Regions from separate parts of the Moraxella sp. K1664 genome, predicted to be linked through region 4. Evidence: riboswitches for the same ligand, from Rfam matches in the RefSeq annotation. Region 4 holds a riboswitch; each other region holds the start of a gene.
The links. Region 4 has a riboswitch for thiamine pyrophosphate ahead of AAHK14_RS06280 (divalent metal cation transporter). Riboswitches for the same ligand answer to the same signal wherever they lie in the genome.
Positions count from the first base shown of each region.

Region 1: linked by a shared signal. The riboswitch ahead of AAHK14_RS09920 (ABC transporter substrate-binding protein) and the one ahead of AAHK14_RS06280 (divalent metal cation transporter) in region 4 are both predicted to bind thiamine pyrophosphate.
Region 2: linked by a shared signal. The riboswitch ahead of thiC (phosphomethylpyrimidine synthase ThiC) and the one ahead of AAHK14_RS06280 (divalent metal cation transporter) in region 4 are both predicted to bind thiamine pyrophosphate.
Region 3: linked by a shared signal. The riboswitch ahead of thiM (hydroxyethylthiazole kinase) and the one ahead of AAHK14_RS06280 (divalent metal cation transporter) in region 4 are both predicted to bind thiamine pyrophosphate.

Region 1 is NZ_CP155576.1:2,007,665-2,013,724, reverse strand. It holds gene AAHK14_RS09935 (hypothetical protein) at 1-349, opposite strand, end outside; gene AAHK14_RS09930 (ABC transporter permease) at 514-1,281, shown strand; gene AAHK14_RS09925 (IS110 family transposase) at 1,441-2,469, opposite strand; TPP riboswitch at 2,927-3,027, shown strand; gene AAHK14_RS09920 (ABC transporter substrate-binding protein) at 3,107-4,123, shown strand; gene AAHK14_RS09915 (ATP-binding cassette domain-containing protein) at 4,249-4,989, shown strand; gene AAHK14_RS09910 (ABC transporter ATP-binding protein) at 5,173-6,060, shown strand, end outside.
Region 2 is NZ_CP155576.1:973,447-979,506, forward strand. It holds gene AAHK14_RS05015 (IS3 family transposase) at 1-883, shown strand, start outside; gene AAHK14_RS05020 (peptide ABC transporter substrate-binding protein) at 956-2,635, opposite strand; gene AAHK14_RS05025 (hypothetical protein) at 2,632-2,796, opposite strand; gene AAHK14_RS05030 (hypothetical protein) at 2,793-3,104, opposite strand; gene AAHK14_RS05035 (hypothetical protein) at 3,379-3,699, shown strand; TPP riboswitch at 3,960-4,069, shown strand; gene thiC (phosphomethylpyrimidine synthase ThiC) at 4,171-6,033, shown strand.
Region 3 is NZ_CP155576.1:1,640,526-1,646,585, forward strand. It holds gene AAHK14_RS08275 (inorganic diphosphatase) at 1-475, opposite strand, end outside; gene AAHK14_RS08280 (hypothetical protein) at 589-1,743, opposite strand; gene lipB (lipoyl(octanoyl) transferase LipB) at 1,747-2,493, opposite strand; TPP riboswitch at 2,604-2,694, shown strand; gene thiM (hydroxyethylthiazole kinase) at 2,752-3,594, shown strand; gene thiD (bifunctional hydroxymethylpyrimidine kinase/phosphomethylpyrimidine kinase) at 3,591-4,436, shown strand; gene AAHK14_RS08300 (IS110 family transposase) at 4,636-5,664, shown strand; gene thiE (thiamine phosphate synthase) at 6,009-6,060, shown strand, end outside.
Region 4 is NZ_CP155576.1:1,215,002-1,221,061, forward strand. It holds gene fabD (ACP S-malonyltransferase) at 1-36, shown strand, start outside; gene fabG (3-oxoacyl-ACP reductase FabG) at 26-754, shown strand; gene acpP (acyl carrier protein) at 912-1,145, shown strand; gene lysM (peptidoglycan-binding protein LysM) at 1,635-2,129, shown strand; gene AAHK14_RS06275 (hypothetical protein) at 2,139-2,270, shown strand; TPP riboswitch at 2,237-2,329, shown strand; gene AAHK14_RS06280 (divalent metal cation transporter) at 2,415-3,656, shown strand; gene AAHK14_RS06285 (hypothetical protein) at 3,738-3,884, opposite strand; gene coaE (dephospho-CoA kinase) at 3,992-4,639, opposite strand; gene tsaD (tRNA (adenosine(37)-N6)-threonylcarbamoyltransferase complex transferase subunit TsaD) at 4,846-5,886, shown strand; gene cls (cardiolipin synthase) at 5,932-6,060, shown strand, end outside.

The DNA.
Region 1 (6,060 bases), 790 kb from region 4:
GCTGAATAAAGAAAAAGAACGCAAAAAATGCCAATGTAAATAAAACAGATGATAAGTCAATCTCTCCTTGATTTTTGATATTAATAAAAATAAAAAGACCAATTGTCCATAAACTTGCGGATAAATGTTTTAGCCATTTATGAGAATATTTTTGGTTGTTAATTGCCAAAATAAAACTCAATAAAGGCAGAAATAAAAATGCAAAAAATATCACTTGCCAGTATAAAAATTTAAATTGACTTATTAAAAATAACATACCAATCAATAAAAGATTGGCAATAATAAATTGCCATAAAGTCAAATTTTTTACGGCAAGATTTAATGTATTAAATATGATTTTTCTTAACATAATTATCTGTTAAATCTTTGTCATAGATGGTCTTATATGGTTTTAATATTGGACTATGGTGTAATGGTTTTTTAAATAAATACAACCCAAACCATAAAATCAACTTGACGGTTTGGCTGTCTTTATCGTATAATTTTTTATATTATAACTTTTGGCAAATCATTATGCAACCCTCTTGGCTCTCACGATTGATGTTATTTGGCACACAATATAGCCTTGTTATTGTCTTATTGGTTGCTTGGCAGGCGGTCATTGGGTTTGGTTTTATTCCTGATTATTTATTGCCATCGCCTATACAAATCATTAAGGCGTTTATTGATGATTTTTATTTACTCATGGGTCATGCCAAATATACGCTGATGACGGCATTTTTGGGAACGGTTATTGGGCTTTTACTAAGTTTTGTATTATCCATTTTAATGGATTTTTCCAAAAAATTTAAAGAAATCGTTTACCCTGTTTTACTGCTCAACCAAACCATTCCAACCATCGCCATCGCTCCGTTATTGGTGATTTGGCTTGGCTATGGTATATTACCAAAAGTGGTGCTGGTGGTGCTGTCGGTATTTTTCCCCATGACGATTGCACTTGTGGACGGCTATAATTCGGTACAAAAAGAGCAATTAAATCTTTTTCGTTCATTAAAAGCAAGCCATTATCAAACTTACCGCCATCTAAAAATACCGTCCGCCATGGGATATTTTTTTACAGGATTAAAAGTGGCGTTGTCTTATGCCCTTATCTCGGCGGTGGTGGCAGAATGGCTTGGTGGTTATCATGGGCTTGGGGTCTATATGACCCGTGTGCGAAAATCGTATGAGCTGGATAATATGTTTGCGGTGATATTTTTTATCAGTTTTTTAACGCTTGTATTATTGGCAAGTGTTAAATTGATTGAAAGACAAGTATTAAAATATCAATATTTAAAATGATTTGGTTCTGGTTTAAAAAGTATGCTATTAAGAAAACCGTTCGTGGTGAGCCTGTCGAACCATAACGGTTTTCCGCCACCCGCAGGCATAGCTCAGATACCATGATACCCCACCTAAGTCAATGGTTTTTTAAGTATCTGGTATCTAGTATCTTACAAACTAACTTAAAGATACTTGTTGCTCAAAGGATGTTTGGGTTTTGATAACACCAAAACAGATATGTACCAATTTACGCATACAAGCACATAAGGCTTGCATTTTGGTTTTACCGTTTTGTTGTAATCGTTCATAAAATGCCTTAATGGTGCTATTATAACGAATGGCACTCATTGCAGACATATACAGCTTAGCACGCAAAGAGACTTGCCCTTGTTTGGACAGTTTGGTTGCTCCCTTAAAGACACCTGACTGTCTTTGTTTGGGTATTAAGCCTAAAAACGAAGCCATCTGTGAGGCTTTTTTAAATTGTTTGGTATGTATTAAGCATACCACTTCTTTGGCAATAACAGAACCAATGCCGTCAATGGTTTCAAGTAAGGTTTTGTCTTGCTTTAAACTTGGTTGTTTGTCAACAAAGTCATCAATGTCTTTGGTGAGTTTGGCAATTTCCTCTTGAAGGACACTGATGACTGTTTGCATGGATGCTTTAACCAAATCGGGCAGATTGGGTGATAAGAGCAACTCTTGTCGGTTTTGCTCTCGTTGCAAATCTTCTTTGAGTGCTTCTAAGCGAGCCAATAGAGCTTTTAGCTGTTTGGCTTCAATGCTAGGTGCTACCCAAACCTCAGGCTTGTGGCTATAACCATACCTTGATAAAATAATGCTGTCTTTTTTATCAGTTTTATGGATTACCCCCAAACTGTCTGCAAATTTGCGGACATAGTTAGGATTGACAATGCTTTGCTTGATATTATTATCATCAAGAAACTCACTTAGGTGTTCATGATAAACCCCTGTTGCTTCTAGGATGATGTGTAGCTCATCAAGATGATTGCTGACATTGGTTTTTAACCAAGCAAGCAGTAAATCAAAGCCTGCTTTGTTGTTGTTAAAAACCTTGGTTTTTACTTTATTTGTGCTTGGGTTTATAAATGCAACATCAAACTTTGCTTTGCTGATGTCTATGCCAATATAGTGTATCATCTGTCTCTTGCCTTGTTTATGCAGTGTCTGTTTTAATAAACGCACTTAGATACCATTCAGAGTTAAGATGACAAGCAAAGGACACCATCTGAGCACCAGTGTTAAGACACTAAGGGCGAACCCGTGTTCTCTTTGCTTGTATAACCCAACAACATTCTAGCAGATAATCTAGGTTTGGTGTTGGGTTGATACAAGGGCGAACGGAAAACCTGGTTTGGCATACTTTTTGAACTACTGCCAAATGATTTTTTATTTTTAAAAATTAGCATGATTTATATTAAGGGTTATTTTAAATTATTTATAAAATAATTTGTAAAAATTATTGATAGGTGTTAGGGTTTGTATCACGCACCAATATATTATTTTATTTAAAAGGTGTGTGGTACGCACCTTGCAATACTAAATTTTAAATTTAAAATGCCTTTAAATAATACCATCAAATCAAACCCCCAATTAACCCCTTAAAAACCATTGCCAAAACCACCCATTTCATTTATAATAAAAACCTTAGTCGGGGTGCTTTTTATTTAACCAAAAAGCTGAGATAATACCCGTGAACCTGATACAGTTAATACTGGCGTAGGAAACTAAATGCGTGATTTACCTCATGTTTTTGTCGGCTTGACTGTATTTGCCTTTGGGTTACCCCAAGGGTTTTTTATTGACATTGAATGGAGTTGTTATGTTAGCTCAGTTAAGCCCAAAATTATTATCCGTCATCGCCCTTGGAGTAAGCCTATGTGTGGCGGGGTGTAACAAACCTGCCGACACGTCCGCCAAGCCCGCCCAAGACCCTGCCAAAACCGAAAAGCAAGAGCTTATCATCGCCCTAGACTGGGTGCCCAACACCAACCACACTGGGCTGTATGTGGCACTGGATAAGGGCTATTTTGCCGAGCAAGGCTTTGATGCCAAAATCGTTCAGCCGTCCGAAGACAGTACGTCCACATTGGTGGCGAACGAGCGTGCCGATTTGGGCGTGTATTTTCAGCCGAACATGGTCAAACGCCTAAACAAAGGCGAGCCGATTACCGCCATCGGAGCCATCGTTCAGCACAACAACGCAGGGCTGTTGTCGCTCAAATCATTAGGAGCAACCACGCCAAAAGACTTGCACGGCAAACGCTACTCAACGTGGGAAGACCCTGTGGACGACAAGACGGTGGCAAGCCTTGTCGGTGAGCCACTAAACCCAATCCCTGGGGAGAGTACGGACGCAACAACCGCCTTGCGTATGAACCAATTTGACTATATTTTGGCGTATTATAGTTGGGACGGCATTCACGCAGGACTCAAAGGCGTGGAGACCAATTTCTTTTATCTAAAAGACTCAAACCCTGTGTTTGACTATTATTCGCCCGTTATCATCGCCAACAGCAACGAGCTACAAAAAGACCCTGAACGCTACAAAAAAGCCATGACCGCCATCAGTCAAGGCTACACCTATGCCAGTCAGCACGCCGATGAAAGTGCTAAGATTCTTATCAAGCACGCCCCCGAGATTAACCCCGAGCTTGCCAAAGCCAGTCAGCAATATATGTCAGGGCAATATCTGGCAGAAGACGGCAGTTGGGGGCGGTTTGATTATAATCGCTGGGACAATTTCTTTAAATGGGTATACGATAATAAACTCATTGATAAGCCATTCGCCCCGCAAGCAGGGGTTAGCAACGATTATTTGCCTAATGATGCAAAATGATGATATTGATTTTGTGATTAACTAATCTAAGCAATATTTGTGTAGGGGCGTGTTGCACACGCCCTTTGTACGTTCTATCTTAACCCTAATGCGATTTCAAATACTCACTATAAAAAGGACACCCCATGACCACCCCAACCGCCAAATTGCAACTTGTTGATATTCATCATGAATTTGATGATAAGCCATTATTTGCCAAGTTGAATTTAACCATTTATCAAGGCAAAATCGTTGCCATTGTTGGGGCAAGTGGCGTGGGTAAGACGACTTTGTTTAACATCGCCTCAGGGCTTATCATGCCAAAATCAGGTAAGGTCTTGATAGACGGCAAGGACAGCACAGGGCAGGCAGGGGGCGTGGGGTATATGCTCCAAAAGGATTTGTTGTTGCCCTTTAAAAGTGTATATGACAACATTGCCTTGCCTTTGACCTTACAAAACCTGCCAAAATCCGCCATTCATGACAAAATCATGCCCCTACTACCTGCCTTTGGGCTTGATGAGTTATACCACAAATACCCTGCTCAGCTCTCAGGCGGACAACGTCAGCGAGTGGCACTACTTCGCACGTATCTAAGTAATGATAGCCTTATGCTTTTAGATGAGCCATTTTCGGCACTGGATTTTGTTACCAAAAATCAGATGTATGACTGGTTTGGGAAGTTTCAAAAAGACAAGGGGCTAACTTGCCTGATTATCACGCATGACATTGATGAAGCGATTTATTTGGCGGATGAATTGTATGTATTAAAGGGATTTCCTGCCACGCTGGCTCATCATTTTATCATTGATAAATCGCCACATTTTTTGCAAAGTGTGGAATACCTAAACCTAAAACAAGATGTGCTTAGGGCGATACAGGGTTAAGTGGTTGTATGGATTTAAATACCCCAATAACACCCAGCCCACACCAAATTAAATTTTACTCTTAGTTTTCCATTTTTAAAAACGTATTTTTAAAATTTTGATATTGAATAATACTCCCACAAACCCCACATTAGACCCTTGCAATTTACTACTTTTCCCTTTAATAATTTATAAATAATAACCATGTCTTTATTTCGCTACTTTGAAAACCGCCTAAACCCCTACCCCGACAGTCCCATGCCTACCCCCGACCCCAGTCAGCGTGGGTTTTTTGCGTTTTTGTGGGCGTGTACCGAAGGGGCGAGATTTTGGATTGGGGTGCGTATCGTGCTGTCGATACTGCTTGGGATATTTAGCTCGCTGTTGTTTGCATGGGCGGGCGATGTCGTGGACTGGCTGACCGTCTATACCCCCGAGACTCTATGGCAAGAAAAAGGGGCGACCATTACACTGATTTTGGGGCTGTGCGTGTTGTCCATTTTTGGCGAATTTATCGGCAACTTAATCCGCTTTCAAGTGTTACAAGGGGTCATGCCGATGCGACTGCGGTGGTGGTTTCATAAGCACATGCTCGGGCAGTCCATGCAGTTTTATCATGATGAGTTCTCAGGGCGTGTCTCCGCCAAAGTCATGCAAACCGCCCTGTCGGTGCGTGATACGATTATGACAATGGCAGAGATGGTATCGTTTGTCGTGGCGTATTTGGTAACCAGTGGCGTGATTTTATTAGGGCTGGATATTTGGCTGTTTTTGCCGTTTGTGGCGTGGCTGATTTGTGTGGCGTGTATGATGAAATTTTTCTTGCCCCGCCTGCGTGAGACCGCCAGCAACCAAGCCGACGCTCGTGCCTTGATGACAGGACGTGTGACTGATGCTTATGCCAACATCAGTGCGGTCAAGCTGTTTAGTCATTCTAATCGTGAGCTGTCCTACGCCAAATCCGCCATGAGCGAGTTCATGACCACCGTCCATGCCCAAATGCGGTGGGTGTCCATACTAGGGACGACGACCGAGACGCTCTCACTGATTATGATAGTCGGTAGTACCGCCATCGGCGTGTACCTGTGGATG
Region 2 (6,060 bases), 240 kb from region 4:
ATTGGCAGTGTCAAACTTGCCAAGAAGTGTGTTTTATTACCACATTCGTCAAAGTACAAAGCCTGACAAAGACCTTGACTTAAAAGAACACATTAACCACATCTACCACCAACACAAGGGCAGGTATGGTTATCGTAGAATCACATCAGAGCTTAACAATCAGCTTGCCCAAAAAGGCATGGTCATTAATCATAAACGAGTGCAACGACTGATGGCTAAACTTGGACTCAAAGCATTGGTTCGTCGTCAACGTAAGTTTAATACTTACAAAGGCACAATGGGCAAAGATACCATTCAGGACAATATACTCAAAAGAGACTTTAAAGCAGACAAACCCAATCAAAAGTGGGCAACAGACATCACAGAGTTTAAAGTACAAGACAAGGCAAATGATGGCAGTGTCATTCAAAGAAAACTCTACCTATCGCCCATCATCGACTTGTTTAATGGTGAGATTGTCAGTTATACGATGAAGGACAGACCAACGTATGAGTTGGTCAAAGAGATGTTAAATGATGCCCTATCCAAGCTAAGCCAAGAAAAGATGGATGACAAACCCATCATTCATTCAGACCAAGGCTGGCACTATCAAATGCACCAGTATCAACAAACCCTAAAAGAACAAGGCTTAACCCAAAGCATGTCAAGAAAAGGCAATTGTTTGGATAATGCTGTGATAGAGAGCTTCTTTGGTACGCTAAAACAAGAGATATTTTATGAGACAACCACATTTACATCAACAGATGAACTTAAACAAGTGATTGATGAGTACATACACTACTACAATCATGATAGAATAAAGAGCAAATTAAAAGGACTAAGTCCTGTTAAGTACAGAAACTTAGTCCAATTAGGGTTAATACAACCACTTGCAACAACCTAACCTTTAATCTTATGTCTAAGATTTGGGGGTCGGTTCAGTGATTCGCCCTTTTTCCTGATTTAAAAACCTACATCACTTAAACGACCAATGGCGAGCTTGCCAGTTGCCAAGAGCATCTTTGGTTGAGTAGCCTTTGACATGCGGTTTCACCACACGCACATTCACTTGATGATATACCCACACATTTGGTACGTCTTTGTCCAAAATCGCTTCAAGCTCATGATACACCTTGGCACGCTCCTCGGGGCTGTTGGCGGTGTAGGCGGTTTTTAGCAGGTTGTCATATTCGGCACTAGAATACGCCCCATAGTTGCCAGAACCTTTGGTTTTCATGACGTTTAAGAAGGCAGCAGGGTCATTATAGTCGCCACACCATGCCGCACGAGCCATCTGGTGTTCGTGGTTGCGGCGAGTGGCAAGGTAGGATTTCCACTCTTGGTTGTGTAGCTCAATCTTGATGGTCTCGCCAAGGGCTTCGTGCCATAAGGACTGAGCTGCTACTGCCACTTTTTTATGATTTTCGCTGGTGTTGTAGAGTAGCTCAAATCTCAAAGGATTTTGCTCATTGTAGCCTGCATCCGCCAGCAGTTGTTTGGCTTTGGCAATGCGAGCGGTTTTGTCAAGTTTTTGCCAATCGGGGGTGTAATTGGGGTTGTTGGCAGTAACTTTTGGGGTCATCTGATAGGCAGGGGTCTCGCCACGAGCCGCCACTTTTTCGGCAATCAGCTCTCTATCCATTGTCAAGGTCATCGCACGGCGAACACGCACATCATCAAAGGGTGGTTTGTTGACGTTCATTTCATAATAATACGAGCAAAACGATGGCGATGTTTTGACTTCATTTTTGTCGGCTTTGGCAAGAATATCGCTTGGAATGTCGGTATAAGTAACATCAATCTCGCCTGCTTGATAACGGGTGTAGTCTGTCTGCCCAGAATCAATCGGTAGTAGCACAAGGTTTGGAATGGCAACTTTGTCGGCATCATAATAATGGGGGTTTTTGGCAAGGACGATTTTTTCGCCCATGACACGCTCTTTGATGATGTATGGCCCATTTACCACGATGTTTTCAATTTTTGACCAGTCATCGCCCAATTTTTCTACCACATTTTTGGGAACAGGTCGCATGGCGGTATAGGTAAGCATATCAGGCAAAAATGCCACAGGCTCGGATAGGGTAATCTCAACGGTCTTATCATCAATGGCTTTCACGCCAAGCTCGGTGGGGGCTTTTTTGCCTTCGATGATGTCGCTTGCGTTCACAAACTTAGCGTCTGCCACATAGTTGGCAAAGTTGGCAGCCGTCTTTGGGTCAACCATACGCTGAAAACTAAACACAAAGTCATGGGCGGTAATCGGCTCGCCATTTGACCATTTGGCATCACGCAGTTTGAACGTCCACACCTTGTTGTCGGCACTCTCCCAACTTTCGGCAATGGCAGGTTCAAGATTGCCATCAGAATCTGTACTGACAAGCCCCACAAACTGCTGACGAGCAAGCCCAGACTCGGGCACGCCCCCTGTTTTGTGCGGGTCAAGCGAACCGACTTCGGCACCGTTGTTGATGATGAGCGTATCACGGTCGGATTTTGGGGTGGTCGTGTCCGCCTTGGTCTCGCTTGTCTTGTCGGCGGTATCGCCCGTTTGGGCTTGGTTTTGGGGCTGACTGCACGCCCCAAAAAATAGCGGTAAGCACACAGGCAGGGCAAGGACTAGGGATTTTTTGGAAAATTTAAAGGATTGGCTTGTCATGTCAGCTCCATCGTGATTTGCGATATGTCTTGATACACCCTATTATCAGGGCTTTTTATGCAAAGTCTAAATTCCATTATGACATATATCTTTATCATTTTGGCATATAAAATGGCTTGGTTCATCATGTCTGCACCAGACACGAAAAGCCATGCACTCACACATCCACCATCTGATAGACATCATACGCTGGCACTTCATAAGGATGAGCCGATTTGTAGGCACGCACCACGTCCATGAGCCTATCATCGGGGACGATGGTCTCAACCCGCCATTCGGGGACGTATTCTATCTTATCAATCTGACCGATGGCAGGGTTTGCCCCTTTTAAGGGTTTAAACTGCCCCACGCCAAGCACTTGCCAAGAGCAATGGCTATATCCGTCAAATTGCCCTGCCCCTGCGTTAAATAGGGCGGTCTTGACGTTTTCTAGGTCGGATTCGGGGATGTAGGCGATGAATTTGTACATGGTTTGCCCTAAAATGGGTTGTTGGCGATACCAAAAGCATGGATGATGTTTTTGATATGAGTCCTAAGTACTCTATCACAAAAGAGTGCATTGGGGCAAATCACTTTTGCCTTTTGTGGCAGTCAAGCCATCAAGCAAAATTGGGGCGTAGCTGATGCCTTATGACAGATGGAGAGCGAACTTATCCAAGCAAATGAGAATAAATAATAATTGATAATGGGGTGTGATTTTGTTATAGTATTATTTTTTTACGTCAAATCAAACAAGGAAAATAATGACCAAGTTAACCAAATTTTTTAGCGCACCATGGCTTAACCGAAATGAAGGTGTTCGCATGGCGGTTACGGGATTTTGGGTGTTAATTTTTATATCCTTTTCAAAAATTATCTATTCTTATTTGCCACTTAATCAAAATAATTGGGTATTAGTTTGGCTTATGATTTTTGTTTTAGGTTTTGGCATTAATTTTTTGGTAAATGCTTATTTTTCAAAACGTGATTATTCTGATGAACAATTAAAATGGTTTAATAAAATAGGTTATGGGTTGTTGCTAGTATTTACCTTGTTGTCTTTTGGCGTTATTTATTACAGTTAACACAATTGAATTTTACTACGGAAACCGTTCGCCACAAACTTGCCTGCGGGTAACGGTTTTTCGTATTATGGGCAGGCATAGCTTACCAATGGGCGTGTGCAACACGCCCCTACAAAGGCATTATTTAAAGAGATAAAATTGATATGAATTGGGGTTAATTTACCATAATGTACTATTATTGCTTTAAATATTTGGTTTGGGTTAAAGCTTGGCAAATGTGTGTCATGCTTTTTTATTGCCCTAATATTTGTTATAATGTTACCAACTTGACGGAGTGCAACCCAAAGTTGCCGAGATTGTGGTTATGCCACAAAATCCGTTGAACCTGATGCGGTTCGTACCGCCGTAGGAAATCAAGTTTTCAAAATCTTAAAAATTCTGTATATTATTGATTGATATCAATAATTCTTTTTCATCATAAGATTTTTGATGGCTTGATTTGTTTATTAGCCATTTAAAAAGGATATTATGATGAGCCAAATCGCAAATCAATCCCCAACCGAACTTATCAATCAACACGAACAGGACGCTAAGGATTTAACTCGTATCCTGCCTGCGTCCAAAAAGGTGTATGTGCAAGGCTCACGAGCGGACATTCGTGTGCCGTTTCGTGAGATTACGCTGACCGACACGCCCATAGGTCTTAGCCAAAATGGTAAACAGGACGGTTTTGAAAAAAACGAGCCGATTTTGGTGTATGACACATCAGGCGTGTATACCGACCCAAGCGTTCACATTGACCTAAATCAAGGCTTACCCAAACTGCGTGAGACGTGGATTGCCGAGCGTGATGATACGGACGTTTTGGACGGTTTGACATCGGATTTTGGTAAAGCTCGGCTAAACGACATTCGCACGGCGGACATTCGTTTTGCTCACATTGCCAAACCCAGACGAGCCAAACGTGGCAAAAACGTAACCCAAATGCACTATGCCAGACAGGGCATTATCACGCCTGAGATGGAGTACATCGCCATTCGTGAAAATGGCAAACAGCGTGATGGCGTGGATTTACGCCAACATCAGGGGGAGAATTTTGGGGCGAAAATACGAGAGATTACCCCTGAATTTGTGCGTAAAGAAGTGGCAGAAGGGCGAGCGATTATTCCGTGTAACATCAATCACCCAGAGAGCGAGCCGATGATTATTGGGCGAAATTTTTTGGTAAAAATTAACGCCAATATCGGCAACTCCGCCCTAGGTTCGTCCATTGATGAAGAAGTCGCCAAAATGACGTGGGCGACACGCTGGGGAGCGGACACAATTATGGATTTGTCCACAGGCAAAAATATCCACGAAACACGAGAATGGATTATCCGCAATAGCCCTGTGCCGATTGGGACGGTGCCGATTTATCAGGCGTTGGAAAAGGTAGGTGGCGTGGCGGAGGATTTGACGTGGGAGATTTTTAAGGATACGCTCATTGAGCAGGCAGAGCAGGGCGTGGATTATTTTACCATTCATGCAGGGGTGCTACTGCGTTATGTGCCACTCACCGCCAATCGCTTGACGGGCATTGTCTCTCGGGGTGGGTCAATCATGGCACAGTGGTGCTTGGCTCATCACAAGGAGAATTTTATTTATGAGCATTTTGATGAGATTTGTGAAATCGCCAAAGCCTATGACGTGGCGTTTAGTTTGGGCGATGGGCTAAGACCAGGCTGTATTCAAGATGCCAATGATGAAGCTCAATTTAGCGAATTAAAAACGCTTGGCGAGCTAACCAAACGCGCGTGGGAGCATGACGTACAAGTGATGATAGAAGGGCCAGGGCACGTTCCCATGCACATGATTAAAGAAAATATGCAGATGCAACTCACGCATTGCCACGAAGCCCCATTTTATACGCTAGGGCCTCTGACGACTGACATCGCCCCTGGCTATGACCATATCACCAGTGCGATAGGGGCGGCGATGATTGGCTGGTATGGTACGGCAATGCTGTGCTATGTTACGCCAAAGGAGCATTTGGGTCTGCCCAACAAAAAGGACGTAAAAGACGGTATCATCACTTACAAAATCGCCGCCCACGCCGCCGACCTTGCCAAGGGACACCCGCTTGCCCAAGTGCGTGATAATGCCTTATCTAAGGCACGGTTTGAGTTTCGCTGGGAAGACCAGTTTAACCTTGCCCTAGACCCTGACACAGCAAGGGCAATGCACGATGAGACCATGCCAAAAGAAGCCCATAAATCGGCACATTTTTGCTCAATGTGTGGTCCAAAGTTTTGTTCGATGAAAATCACGCAAAACGTGCGAGAATACGCTCGTGGCATGGACGAGATGAAGGATAAGTATAAAGAAGGGGGCAGTCAGCTTTATCGGGTGGTGTAGTGATAGATTGCAATAAGGAAAAAGGGC
Region 3 (6,060 bases), 430 kb from region 4:
CGTCAAAAAAGCCTTCTACTTTGGTGGTGCCAGCTTTTTTTAGGTCTTTGTAGTGGTTAAAGTGAAATTCTAGCTGTTTGATAAGCTGTGGTGGTAGGTCATCAAGGCTGTTGTAGGCGTTGCCGTTGTTGCGGTCATCGGCAGGTACCACGATGATTTTGTCGTCCACCTCGCCGTCATCAACAAACTTCATCACGCCAATGACTTTGGCTTTTAGAAAAATACCCGTGGTCAATGGCTGTTCGGTTAGGATAAGTGCGTCTAGCTCATCGCCGTCTTCGTCTAGGGTTTGAGGGATAAAGCCATAGTTGCAAGGCTTGGCAAAAGCAATCGGCTCAACACGGTCAAGCTCAAAGCAAGCGAGTTTGCGGTTCCATTCGATTTTGTGGTTTGAGCCAGTAGGGATTTCTACGACCACGTTAATCTCGCCTGCGTCCACGTCGCCTGCGTCTAGGATTTTGTTAAAATCTACCATAAAATTCTCCGATTGGGATTAAAAAAGTTGTGCCATTGTAATATTAAATCAATCTAAGTGCAATCATCAATTTATGATGTTTTTGCATATCGCTTATGGATAATGGCATATTATCAAGGCTCATCTGATGTATCGGGCAAGCAAATGGGGGTGCTGATACAGCTTGGGGTGTCCACTTTTGTTTTGTCTAAGGCGGTCATGAGTTGTAAGGTTGCCCGCTCCCAATCTTCAATTTGACTTGGGTCATCAAGGTGGCGTTCATCAAGATTGGCAGGATTTATGGGGTATTTGTCGTCTCGCTCATCTGTTGGTGTGGCGATAAATGCTAGAAAGGCTTGGGCTTTTTTGCCAAGTTCGCTGTTATGTTTGGCAAGTTTGACAAAGCTCGCTTCATCTGTGAATGTCTCATCATTTTCATTGATGTAGGTGATAAATGCGGTTTTATCATCATTTAGCCAACGTGTATTATCTGAATCAAAAAATAACAAATATTCATAAAATAATGACAACCGTTTGGCATCATCAATAAAGACACTCTGCGGATACGTCTTTTGATAATCTTGCCAAAATAACGCCCGCTCGATAAGCTCATCTAATGAAATGCTAAGACCTGCATCACACCACAGTGGCTCTTGGTTGTCGCTGGCAAGTCGCTCAATCATGACCGCTTGGCCTTTTGGTAAATGGGGCGTAAACAGCTTGGCAAATGCTTGATAATCATTGACGAAGTCAAATTCCCCTTCGCAGTAGTCTGCTATTTTTAGCTTGTTTTGTTTGACCTGCTTGATGAGATGTTGGGCTTTTGGGGGTAATTTTACGATGTTGGACTCATTGTACTTTTTGTTATAATGAATGTCGTACATGACCTGATTTAACTGGTCAAATTCTGCCTCATCTAGCAAAAATTTATCGCCTTGCCAAAATGACAAAAAACGCTGATAAGCAAGCTGATATTGTGTCGCCCACTTGATTTGGGTGGTGTTGTCGGCAGTCGGCAGGCAATGATTGAGTAGTTTATCCGCCTTATCAAAGTCATCTATTTGGCTATTGATGTCAATGGCGGTTAGTGTGCTGGTAACGGCTTGGCAATCAATCGCTTGGGCGTTGGCACTTTGAGCGACAGGTGTGGGCGATGTGGGGGCAACGTCCACAAAAGTCTGCTCTGCTTGGCGTGGTGTGGCATCAGTAGCAAGTGAGCTGTTGGGCTTGTTGTCGCAAGCGGTCAAGGATGACAGAGCGATTGCGATGATTATTAATGGGTATTTCATGGCTTATTCGCTGGGTATCGGGTTATTTATGGGTCTTAGGGCGAGTTGTCCACTGTGTCTTTTTTGAATATTACTGATAAATTTATGAATAAATTCGTGCGTTTGGCTATCATCAAATTTGCCAAATTGCGATAGTTTTACCATTGCCATGCCCGCATAGCCACAAGGGTTAATGGCATTAAAGGCGGTCAAATCATTGACAAGGTTAATGGCAATGCCGTGATAGCTATGCCCTTGCTTGATTTTAAAGCCCAAAGACGCAATTTTGCCAAGCATATCGCCATTGGTATTATAAATATACACCCCAGGGGCATCACGGCGAGCCTTAGCGGTCAAATCGGGCGGTAGGTACTCGCCCACCACGTCTTCTATGGCTTGCTCGGCGTGGCTCACTAGGTCTCGCACGCCCATGCCAAGGCGGTGCAAATCCCACAGCCAGTACACCACAAGTTGCCCCACGCCATGCCATGTTACCTGTCCGCCACGGTCGGTTTTGATGATTGGGGTGTCGGTCTTGTAGAGAATATGCTCTTCTTTGCCCGCTTGCCCTAGCGTATAAACGTCTTGATGCTCCACAATCCACAGCTCATCAGGGCAGGCTTGCCCGTTTTTTTTATCATCAATGCGACTCAAAATCCGAGCAAGCATATCATCATGCGTGGCGTTGTATTCGGCGTGGGGGTGGGTGCTTGTGTGCAAGTCGTCCCATTGCAAGGGGGTAAGGTTTAGGTGGGGTAGGTTTAGGGTCATGGCTTTTAAATGGTTAAATAAGAGCTATTTTACGTCATTTTGTTAAAAATAAAAACCATTTTAACCATTTTTAACCGCTTGCACACCCCTTACCCTTTTGTTATAATCCAACCTATCAATCGGGGTGCTATTTATGGCTGAGATGATACCCGTGAACCTGATACAGTTAAAACTGGCGTAGGAAATTGATAAAAATTGACGAGCAACACACTTTTTGGTGTGGGTTTTGACTGTGCTTTTCTTAAAAAGGAAAAACCCATGACCACAGTTACCAAAAACCCATTCTCCCCAGACCAAATCCCCCTAGACTTAATCAACGAAGTCCGCAAGCAAAACCCCCTAATTCACAACATTACAAATCTGGTCTCCGCCAATTTTACCGCCAATGGACTGCTTGCTGTTGGTGCGTCCCCCATGATGGCAGAGTCGCCTTTGGAGATGGCAGAGCTTGCCAAAATCAGTAGTGCGGTTGTGCTAAATATCGGCACGCCGTCCGACCCCAAAACGTCCGCCATGATTATCGCAGGGCAAACCGCCAACGCCCACGGCATTCCTGTGGTGCTAGACCCTGTGGCGGTGTCGGCAAGCACTTTACGCCAATCTACCATTCATCAGATTAGCCAAGTCGTGCAGTTTGATGCCATTCGTGGCAATGCAGGCGAGCTTGCGTTTTTGGCAGGGGCGAACTGGCAAGCCAAAGGCGTGGATGCTGGGCGTGGCGATGCGGATTTGGCGAGCATTTGCCAAGCGGTCGCCCAAAAGTACCGCACCATTGCCATTTTGACAGGCGAGATTGACTATATCTCAGACGGCACGCAGGTGGTTGCCCTTGCCAACGGTACGCCACTTCTGCCCAAGGTTACCGCCACAGGGTGCTTGCTAAGTGCCGTGGTTGGGGCATTTTTGGCGGTGGCAGGGCGTGAGCGGTATTTGGTGGGGGCGGTCAATGCCTGTGCCACATTTGCCATTGCAGGCGAGCTTGCTTGTGAAGGATTATTGCCAAGCCAAAGCGGTACGTTTATGTATCAATTTTTGGATAAATTGGGCGGTATTAGCCCTGATGAGATTGCCAATCGTGTCAAGTTTGTGGGGGGAGCATGAACCACGTCCACACGCACCCACGCACTCATCGCCCCGCCCAAGCCTTGACTATTGCAGGGTCGGACTCTGGCGGTGGGGCAGGCATTCAGGCGGATTTAAAGACCTTTACCATGCGACAAGTATTTGGTACAAGTGTACTGACCGCCACAACCGCCCAAAACACCCAAGGCGTATGGGGCATTCATCATCTGCCGACCGACCACATTAGAGCCCAGCTTGTCGCCATTGGGGACGATTTTGCGATTGGGGCGTGCAAAATCGGTATGCTTGGCACGTCCGACATCATTGAGACGGTGGGGCAGTTTCTACAAAATCGTCCGTTTGGGCAAGTGGTGCTTGACCCTGTGATGATTGCCAAAGGCGGACAATCCTTGCTTGATGACAACGCAAAAGACAGCCTAAAACGGCTCATTCCCCTAACCGACATCATCACGCCCAACCTACCAGAAGCCGAAGTGCTGACAGGCATGACGATAGTTTGTGATGATGATATAAGGAAAGCCCTACACGCCTTACAAGACATGGGGGCAAAGACGGTCATCATCAAAGGCGGACATAGCCAAAATTCCCAAAGTGCCATGTGCATAGATTATGTGCTTGATGAAACGGGCGATATTTGGCAAGTACAAAGCGAACGCACTAACAGCAAAAACACACACGGCACAGGGTGTACGTTCTCGGCGTGTATCACGGCAGAGCTTGCCAAAGGGGCGAGCGTGGCAGATGCCATTCATACCGCCAAACGCTTAATTGCTCAGGCGATTAGCACCGCCCCCAATATCGGACACGGACATGGGGCGGTCAATCATTGGGCGTTTTGGGAAGGTGGGGTGGGTAATTAGTTGGTAAATTTAATATTAAACTTCCTATAAAACTGGTTTTCCGTTCGCCCTTGTATCAACCCAACACCAAACCTAGATTATCTGCTAGAATGTTGTTGGGTTATACAAGCAAAGAGAACACGGGTTCGCCCTTAGTGTCTTAACACTGGTGCTCAGATGGTGTCCTTTGCTTGTCATCTTAACTCTGAATGGTATCTAAGTGCGTTTATTAAAACAGACACTGCATAAACAAGGCAAGAGACAGATGATACACTATATTGGCATAGACATCAGCAAAGCAAAGTTTGATGTTGCATTTATAAACCCAAGCACAAATAAAGTAAAAACCAAGGTTTTTAACAACAACAAAGCAGGCTTTGATTTACTGCTTGCTTGGTTAAAAACCAATGTCAGCAATCATCTTGATGAGCTACACATCATCCTAGAAGCAACAGGGGTTTATCATGAACACCTAAGTGAGTTTCTTGATGATAATAATATCAAGCAAAGCATTGTCAATCCTAACTATGTCCGCAAATTTGCAGACAGTTTGGGGGTAATCCATAAAACTGATAAAAAAGACAGCATTATTTTATCAAGGTATGGTTATAGCCACAAGCCTGAGATTTGGATAGCACCTAGCATTGAAGCCAAACAGCTAAAAGCTCTATTGGCTCGCTTAGAAGCACTCAAAGAAGATTTGCAACGAGAGCAAAACCGACAAGAGTTGCTCTTATCACCCAATCTGCCCGATTTGGTTAAAGCATCCATGCAAACAGTCATCAGTGTCCTTCAAGAGGAAATTGCCAAACTCACCAAAGACATTGATGACTTTGTTGACAAACAACCAAGTTTAAAGCAAGACAAAACCTTACTTGAAACCATTGACGGTATTGGTTCTGTTATTGCCAAAGAAGTGGTATGCTTAATACATACCAAACAATTTAAAAAAGCCTCACAGATGGCTTCGTTTTTAGGCTTAATACCCAAACAAAGACAGTCAGGTGTCTTTAAGGGAGCAACCAAACTGTCCAAACAAGGGCAAGTCTCTTTGCGTGCTAAGCTGTATATGTCTGCAATGAGTGCCATTCGTTATAATAGCACCATTAAGGCATTTTATGAACGATTACAACAAAACGGTAAAACCAAAATGCAAGCCTTATGTGCTTGTATGCGTAAATTGGTACATATCTGTTTTGGTGTTATCAAAACCCAAACATCCTTTGAGCAACAAGTATCTTTAAGTTAGTTTGTAAGATACTAGATACCAGATACTTAAAAAACCATTGACTTAGGTGGGGTATCATGGTATCTGAGCTTGTCGAAGGGTATAAGGAAAACCGTTATGGTTCGACTTAGCTCACCACGAACGGTTTTCTTTAATTCAGAGTTTTGCAGGAAGTCCATTGCTGAATTAAAATGCCTTTTAAAATATTTTTAAAATTTGGACGTGTAGGGGCGAATTGCAATTCACCCAAAAATCAACACTTTATCAAAGGGCGAAGGTGATTTGTCCCTACATTTTTTACCTTGATTGTCATTTGTATTTTAAAAATTTTTAAGTTTTTATTAAAAATCCCAAAAGGAACCCCCATGTTTGATAAATCAACCCTATCCGTCTATTTTGTCGCAGGCACACAAGACT
Region 4 (6,060 bases):
CGTTTAGAAAAATTGGAGCAATTAGATGAGTCGTAAGATTATCCTAGTAACAGGGGCAAGCCGTGGTATCGGGCGTGCCATTGCCGAGCAGTTTGCCAGCGAAGGGCATTTTGTCATTGGCACCGCCACCAGCGAGCGTGGGGCAGAAGCGATAGAAGAGTATCTGTCTGAGTCGGGCGGTATCGGGCGTGTGCTTGATGTCTGTGATGATGCGGCGATTGATAAGCTCTTTGAAGAGATTGATAGTGTGTATGGTTCGGTCAATGTACTGGTCAATAACGCAGGCATTACCAAAGATGGTCTGCTCATGCGAATGAAAGATGAAGACTGGGCGAGCGTGCTTGACACCAACTTGACCGCCATCTATCGCATGAGTCGCCGTGCGGTGCGTGGCATGATGAAAGCCCGCTCTGGACGTATCATTAACGTCACATCCGTGGTCGGGCAGATGGGAAATGCAGGTCAGACCAATTACGCCGCATCTAAGGCAGGCGTGGAGGGCTTTACCCGTGCGTTGGCTCGTGAGATTGGCTCTCGTGGCGTAACGGTAAACTGTGTCGCTCCTGGCTTTGTAGAGACAGACATGACCGAAGAGCTAGACGAGCGTTTGGTAAACTCCATGTTGGACGCTGTACCGCTTGGGCGTATGGCTCAGCCTGAGGAGATTGCCGCGGCGGTGTCGTTTTTGGCAAGTGATGGGGCAAGCTACATCACTGGCGAAGTGCTGGCGGTCAATGGTGGCATGTACATGTGATTTGTCACGTGTACGTCACGATTTTATGTAAATTTGTGAACGAGCGTACTAATAGCACTTGCACAAATGACAAAAATGTTTTATCATACACAAGTTTTCAGTCATCAAATCATTGGTGCTGATTTTCTTAAATTCCCATGTTAAAAAGGATACTCTTATGAGCGATATCGAAGCCAAAGTAAAAGCAGCCGTTGCTGAGCAACTTAGCCTAAATGCTGACGAGATTAACAATGCAGCGTCTTTCATGGACGACCTAGGTGCAGACTCTCTTGACCTAGTGGAGCTTGTGATGGCGTTTGAAAATGAGTTTGGTATTACCATTCCCGACGAAGATTCAGCTGAGCTGACCACTGTTCAAAAAGCCATTGACTACGTGTCTGCCAAAGTATAAGCCAGGCAGAAGTCAAACACACACCACTTTTTAGTTTTAAAAAGTGGTTTTTTTATGTCATTAGGGCGCGCCTGCCTTTTATGTTTGTAATGAAAAATGCCTGTTTAAAAAAGCAGGGGAATCGCCCGTTTTTCAAGGAAAAAACGCAGGTTGATAGTCATTCTATCAAGCAAGTTTTTGACGATGAAAAACAATCCGACCACTTAAACTGGGTAAATTTTTAAGATTTTTTACTTAATTTTTTAAATTTAAGTGGTCGGATAGCCATTTTTCATGCAAAAGCATCATTTTATTGCTATAAAATTTCTGAATATTAAATTGTGTTATAAAGGGTAGGCATGCCCTACATAAGTATAACAATTTTACGCATAAATACAGTGCAAATTTTTATCATTTTATACTAAGATAGCAGGGAGTTTAAGGATGGTTGCTAGACAAACCATGCTAAACGTCAACACACTTTCTATCAAATCCAAATAAGGAGCCATCATGGGTATTTTTAGTTTTGCCAAAGACATCGGCGATAAAGTATTTAACCGCAATAAAAAAGAGCAATCAGCCCCAACAACCCCTACACCAACAACATCAGCTCCTGCTGAGCCTAGTGCCCAAGAGATTGCCAATTTGCTGTTGGCTCGTGTGCAAGCTAATGCTAATATCACTGGCTTAAAGGTCAACTATAATGGTAATACTGATACGGTTGTCCTGTCAGGTATGGCCGCATCGCAAGCCGACCGTGAAAAAGCGGTACTTGCCGCAGGTAATGTTCAGCACGTCGCTCAGGTGGATGACCAATTGAGCGTGGCAATGCCTGAATCTGAGTCTCGTTTTTATACCGTCAAATCAGGCGATACGTTATCAAAAATTGCCAAAGAAATGTACGGCAATGCCAACGAGTACAACAAAATCTTTGAAGCGAACCAACCGCTACTATCTCACCCTGACAAAATCTATGTGGGTCAAGTGTTGCGTATCCCTGCCTAATATGACGGCATGAATGATAAACACCTTGATGGCTATCAAGGTGTTTTTTATGCTAAAAATTGGCAAAATGATATTGTCAAGCTGGGTGAAATTTTATACAATAACCGCTCCATTAGTCGGGGTGCTGTCCATGACGGCTGAGAAATACCCGTGAACCTGATACAGTTAATACTGGCGTAGGAAACTAATCGTGTCATTCTTATTGTCTTTATCCTTGGTGGTCATCATCAGGGTAGTTTTTGGTGTGGACGGTCATGGGTTGCCCTTTATTTATCGGGGTTTATCATGACAACCAAACTCACTACTTTATCCACACCGCCCAAATCCGCATTTTTTAGCCAGTATGGGCCTGGTATCATCATGGCGTCGTCCTGTGTGGGCGGTTCGCACATTATTGCGTCCACACAAGCAGGCGTGTATTATGGCTGGCAATTGGCAGGGCTGATTGTGCTGGTCAATGCCTTAAAATATCCCTTTTTTCGCCTTGCCTTTGACTATGCCAACCAAAACGACAAAACGCTACTGGCAGGCTATGCCGAGCGTGGGCGTGGCTATCTCATGCTGTTTTTGGTGTTTAATATGTTCGCCACAGTCGTCAATGTCGCAGGGGGTACGCTACTGTCGGCGGTACTGCTTGGCATGATGATGGGACAGGGCGTGCCGTTGCCAATGTTAAATGCGATTATCATGATAAGTTTTGTGTGGCTCATCTTTGGCAAACAATACCAAAAACTTGACCACATCTCCAAATTTATCATGCTTGCTCTAAGTGTCATCACGCTGGTCGCCCTTGTCATGGTCATGGCAAATCCCACACCGTCTGCCCCTGTGTCGCCCCCGTCCCCATGGGTGTGGAGTGCCGTGCCGTTTTTGGTGGCACTGATGGGCTGGATGCCTGCTCCGATGGAGCTTAGTGTGTCAAGCTCGCTGTGGATTGCCGAAAAAAACAAAATCAACCCTGACTATAAGCACCGCTATCGCCGTGATTTTAATGTCAGCTATGCCGTGAGCGTGGTGCTGGCACTCATGTTCATGGCGTTGGGGGCGATGGTGGCGATAGGCGATGGCGAGCCACTACAAGGCGGTAAGTTTGTCGGTGAGTTCGTGGGTATGTACGCCCACGCCATTGGCGAGTGGACACGTCTGCCTATGCTGTTTGTGGCGTTTGTGTGTATCTATGGCACGACAATCGTGGCGGTGGACGGCTATTCACGGGGCAATCAGCAAGCGGTGGCGATTTTACAAAACCGACCGCTTGATGACAACACCCAACAAAAACACCTTCGCTACTGGACGCTAGGCTCGCTGTTGATGGCGGGGGTGGTCATTGGGCTGTTTGGGGGTATGGTGGGTAAGATGATTGCCTTTGCCATGACCTTGTCGTTTTTGTTTGCCCCTGTGTTTGCGTGGTTAAATTGGGGCTTGCGTCATAAATGCTTGCCCCAACCTGTGTGGGTCAATATGCTGGCGTATGCAGGGCTGTTGTATTTGGTGGCGATGGTGGGGCTGTATTTGGGTAGTCGCTGAGTTGTCAAATATTTGTTTGGTGGCAAGGTGTATATCATGTACCAATATGATTTTTTATTTAAAAGGTGCGTGGTACACACCTTACTTTTTAACCATATTTATAATTATAAAATGGATAAAAACAAAACCACAAACTTGGGGAGTTTGTGGTTTCATAGGGGTTTTGCTACTTGCGTTATCCATAAGGGCTTCCATAATATCAGCGGTCTTCCATGTTGGCTTATCCATTTGCCATATCCTTGCTGATGTGCGTATTATGCCAAAATCTAGCCCATAAGAAAATACGCCAATGTCATCAATGCGTGTAAGCATTTGCTTACAAGGTGTTTTTTAAATCATTTATCTTTTGCTAAATCGTTTGCCATAGCCAGATATGTTTGATGTAACGCATTGATTTGGCGATATAAATTAGCCAAACTCCCTGTATTATCTATCACGTCATTGGCATAAGATAGGCGTATATCTCGGCGGATTTGCTTGTCAATGATTGCTAAAATGTCCTTATCACTTTGTCCGTCTCGTCTGCTGGCTCGCTGTATTTGTAGCTCTATCGGCACGTCCACCACCAAAATCCTATCACAAAGGGCGGTCAAACCCTTATCATCGCCTTGAATACTTTCTAATAAAAGCGGGGCGGATAATATGGCGTAGGGGCTACTGGCGTGGTCAAGCTCGTGCCTGATTTGGGTGCGTATGGCAGGGTGGGTGATGGCATTTAGCGTGGCAAGTTTGGCAGGGTCAGCAAAGACAAGCTCACGCAGGTAAGTGCGGTTAAGCACACCGTCCGTAAGAATATCCGCCCCAAAAGCGTGGGCAAGCTCATCTAATACAGGCGAGCCTTTGGCGGTGATGGTATGGCTGATGACATCAGCATCTATCACGTCTATGCCGAGCGTGGCAAAATGGTCGCTCACGGCAGTTTTTCCGCTACCGATACCGCCTGTTAAGCCGATGATAAAGGGGGATTTGGGAGTGGTTGGCATGGTTTGTCTTTTTAAATGATAAAAGGGTATTTAGTTTATAATAAAGGATTGGTAATTGGTAGGGGTAGATTGTATTTTTAAATAATTTTAATCTTATCAATGATTTATAAAATAAAATTTAACATATTAAAAATCAAAAACCTGTATCCAAATGCCAATCATCTAAAAAATGCTATAATACCCCAAATTTTTGGAAAAAGACAATCATGAAAGTATTAGGTTTAGAAACGTCCTGCGATGAGACAGGGCTTGCCATTTATGATAGCGAGCTAAACGGCGGTCAAGGTGGGGTGCTGGCACAGGTGCTGTATAGCCAGATTGAGCTACACGCCACTTATGGTGGGGTCGTGCCTGAGCTTGCCAGTAGAGACCACATTCGTAAACTGGTACCACTGTTTAACGAACTCCTAGATAAGGCAAATATCGCCAAATCCGACATTGATGCGGTCGCCTACACCAAAGGACCCGGCTTGATTGGGGCACTCATGACAGGGGCGTTATTTGGGCGGACGCTTGCCTATGGGCTTGGTGTGCCTGCCATTGGCGTTCACCACATGGAAGGGCACCTGCTTGCTCCGATGATAGAAAATGATAAAGGGGTCAATTTCCCCTTTGTTTGTCTGCTCGTCTCGGGCGGTCATACCATGCTGGTGCGAGCAGACGGCGTGGGGCGGTATGAGATATTGGGCGAGAGTATTGATGATGCGGTGGGCGAGTGTTTTGATAAAACCGCCAAAATGCTCGGTCTGCCTTACCCCGGTGGGCCGAATGTGGAGCGACTTGCCAAAGGGGGTAATCCCCACGCCTATGACTTGCCACGCCCGATGATGGGTAAGGGGCTGGATTTTAGTTTTAGTGGCATGAAAACAGCCGTGCATAATCTGATTAAGGACACCAAAGGGAGCGACACCGACCCTGTGGTGCGGGCGGACATCTCGGCAAGTTTTCAGTATGCGGTGGTGGATACGCTGGTCAAAAAATGCACCAAAGCCCTAAAACAAACAGGGCTAAAACAACTGGTCATCGCAGGGGGTGTGTCTGCCAATGCGAGCCTACGCACGCATTTGGAGACCGCCCTTGCCAAAATGGGGGCGAGCGTGCATTATGCCCCCTTGCACCTATGCACCGACAACGGAGCGATGATAGCCTATGCAGGATATTGCCGTCTTAGCATGGGGCAGGCGGACGATTTGGCGGTGGCGTGCGTGCCACGATGGAGCATGGAGAGTTTGGCGGTAGAGTCATGACCGCCCTGCCACGCCCATGTTTCTTTTACCATTAAGATAGCTTGCATGATAGATTCTAACCACTGGCTGTTTGAGCTGTTAGCCATTTCACACTTTATCATTATATTGGTGTTCATTGCCAATATCTTGATACGCCAAAAGAACTATGGCGTGGCGATTGCGTGGATTGCGGTG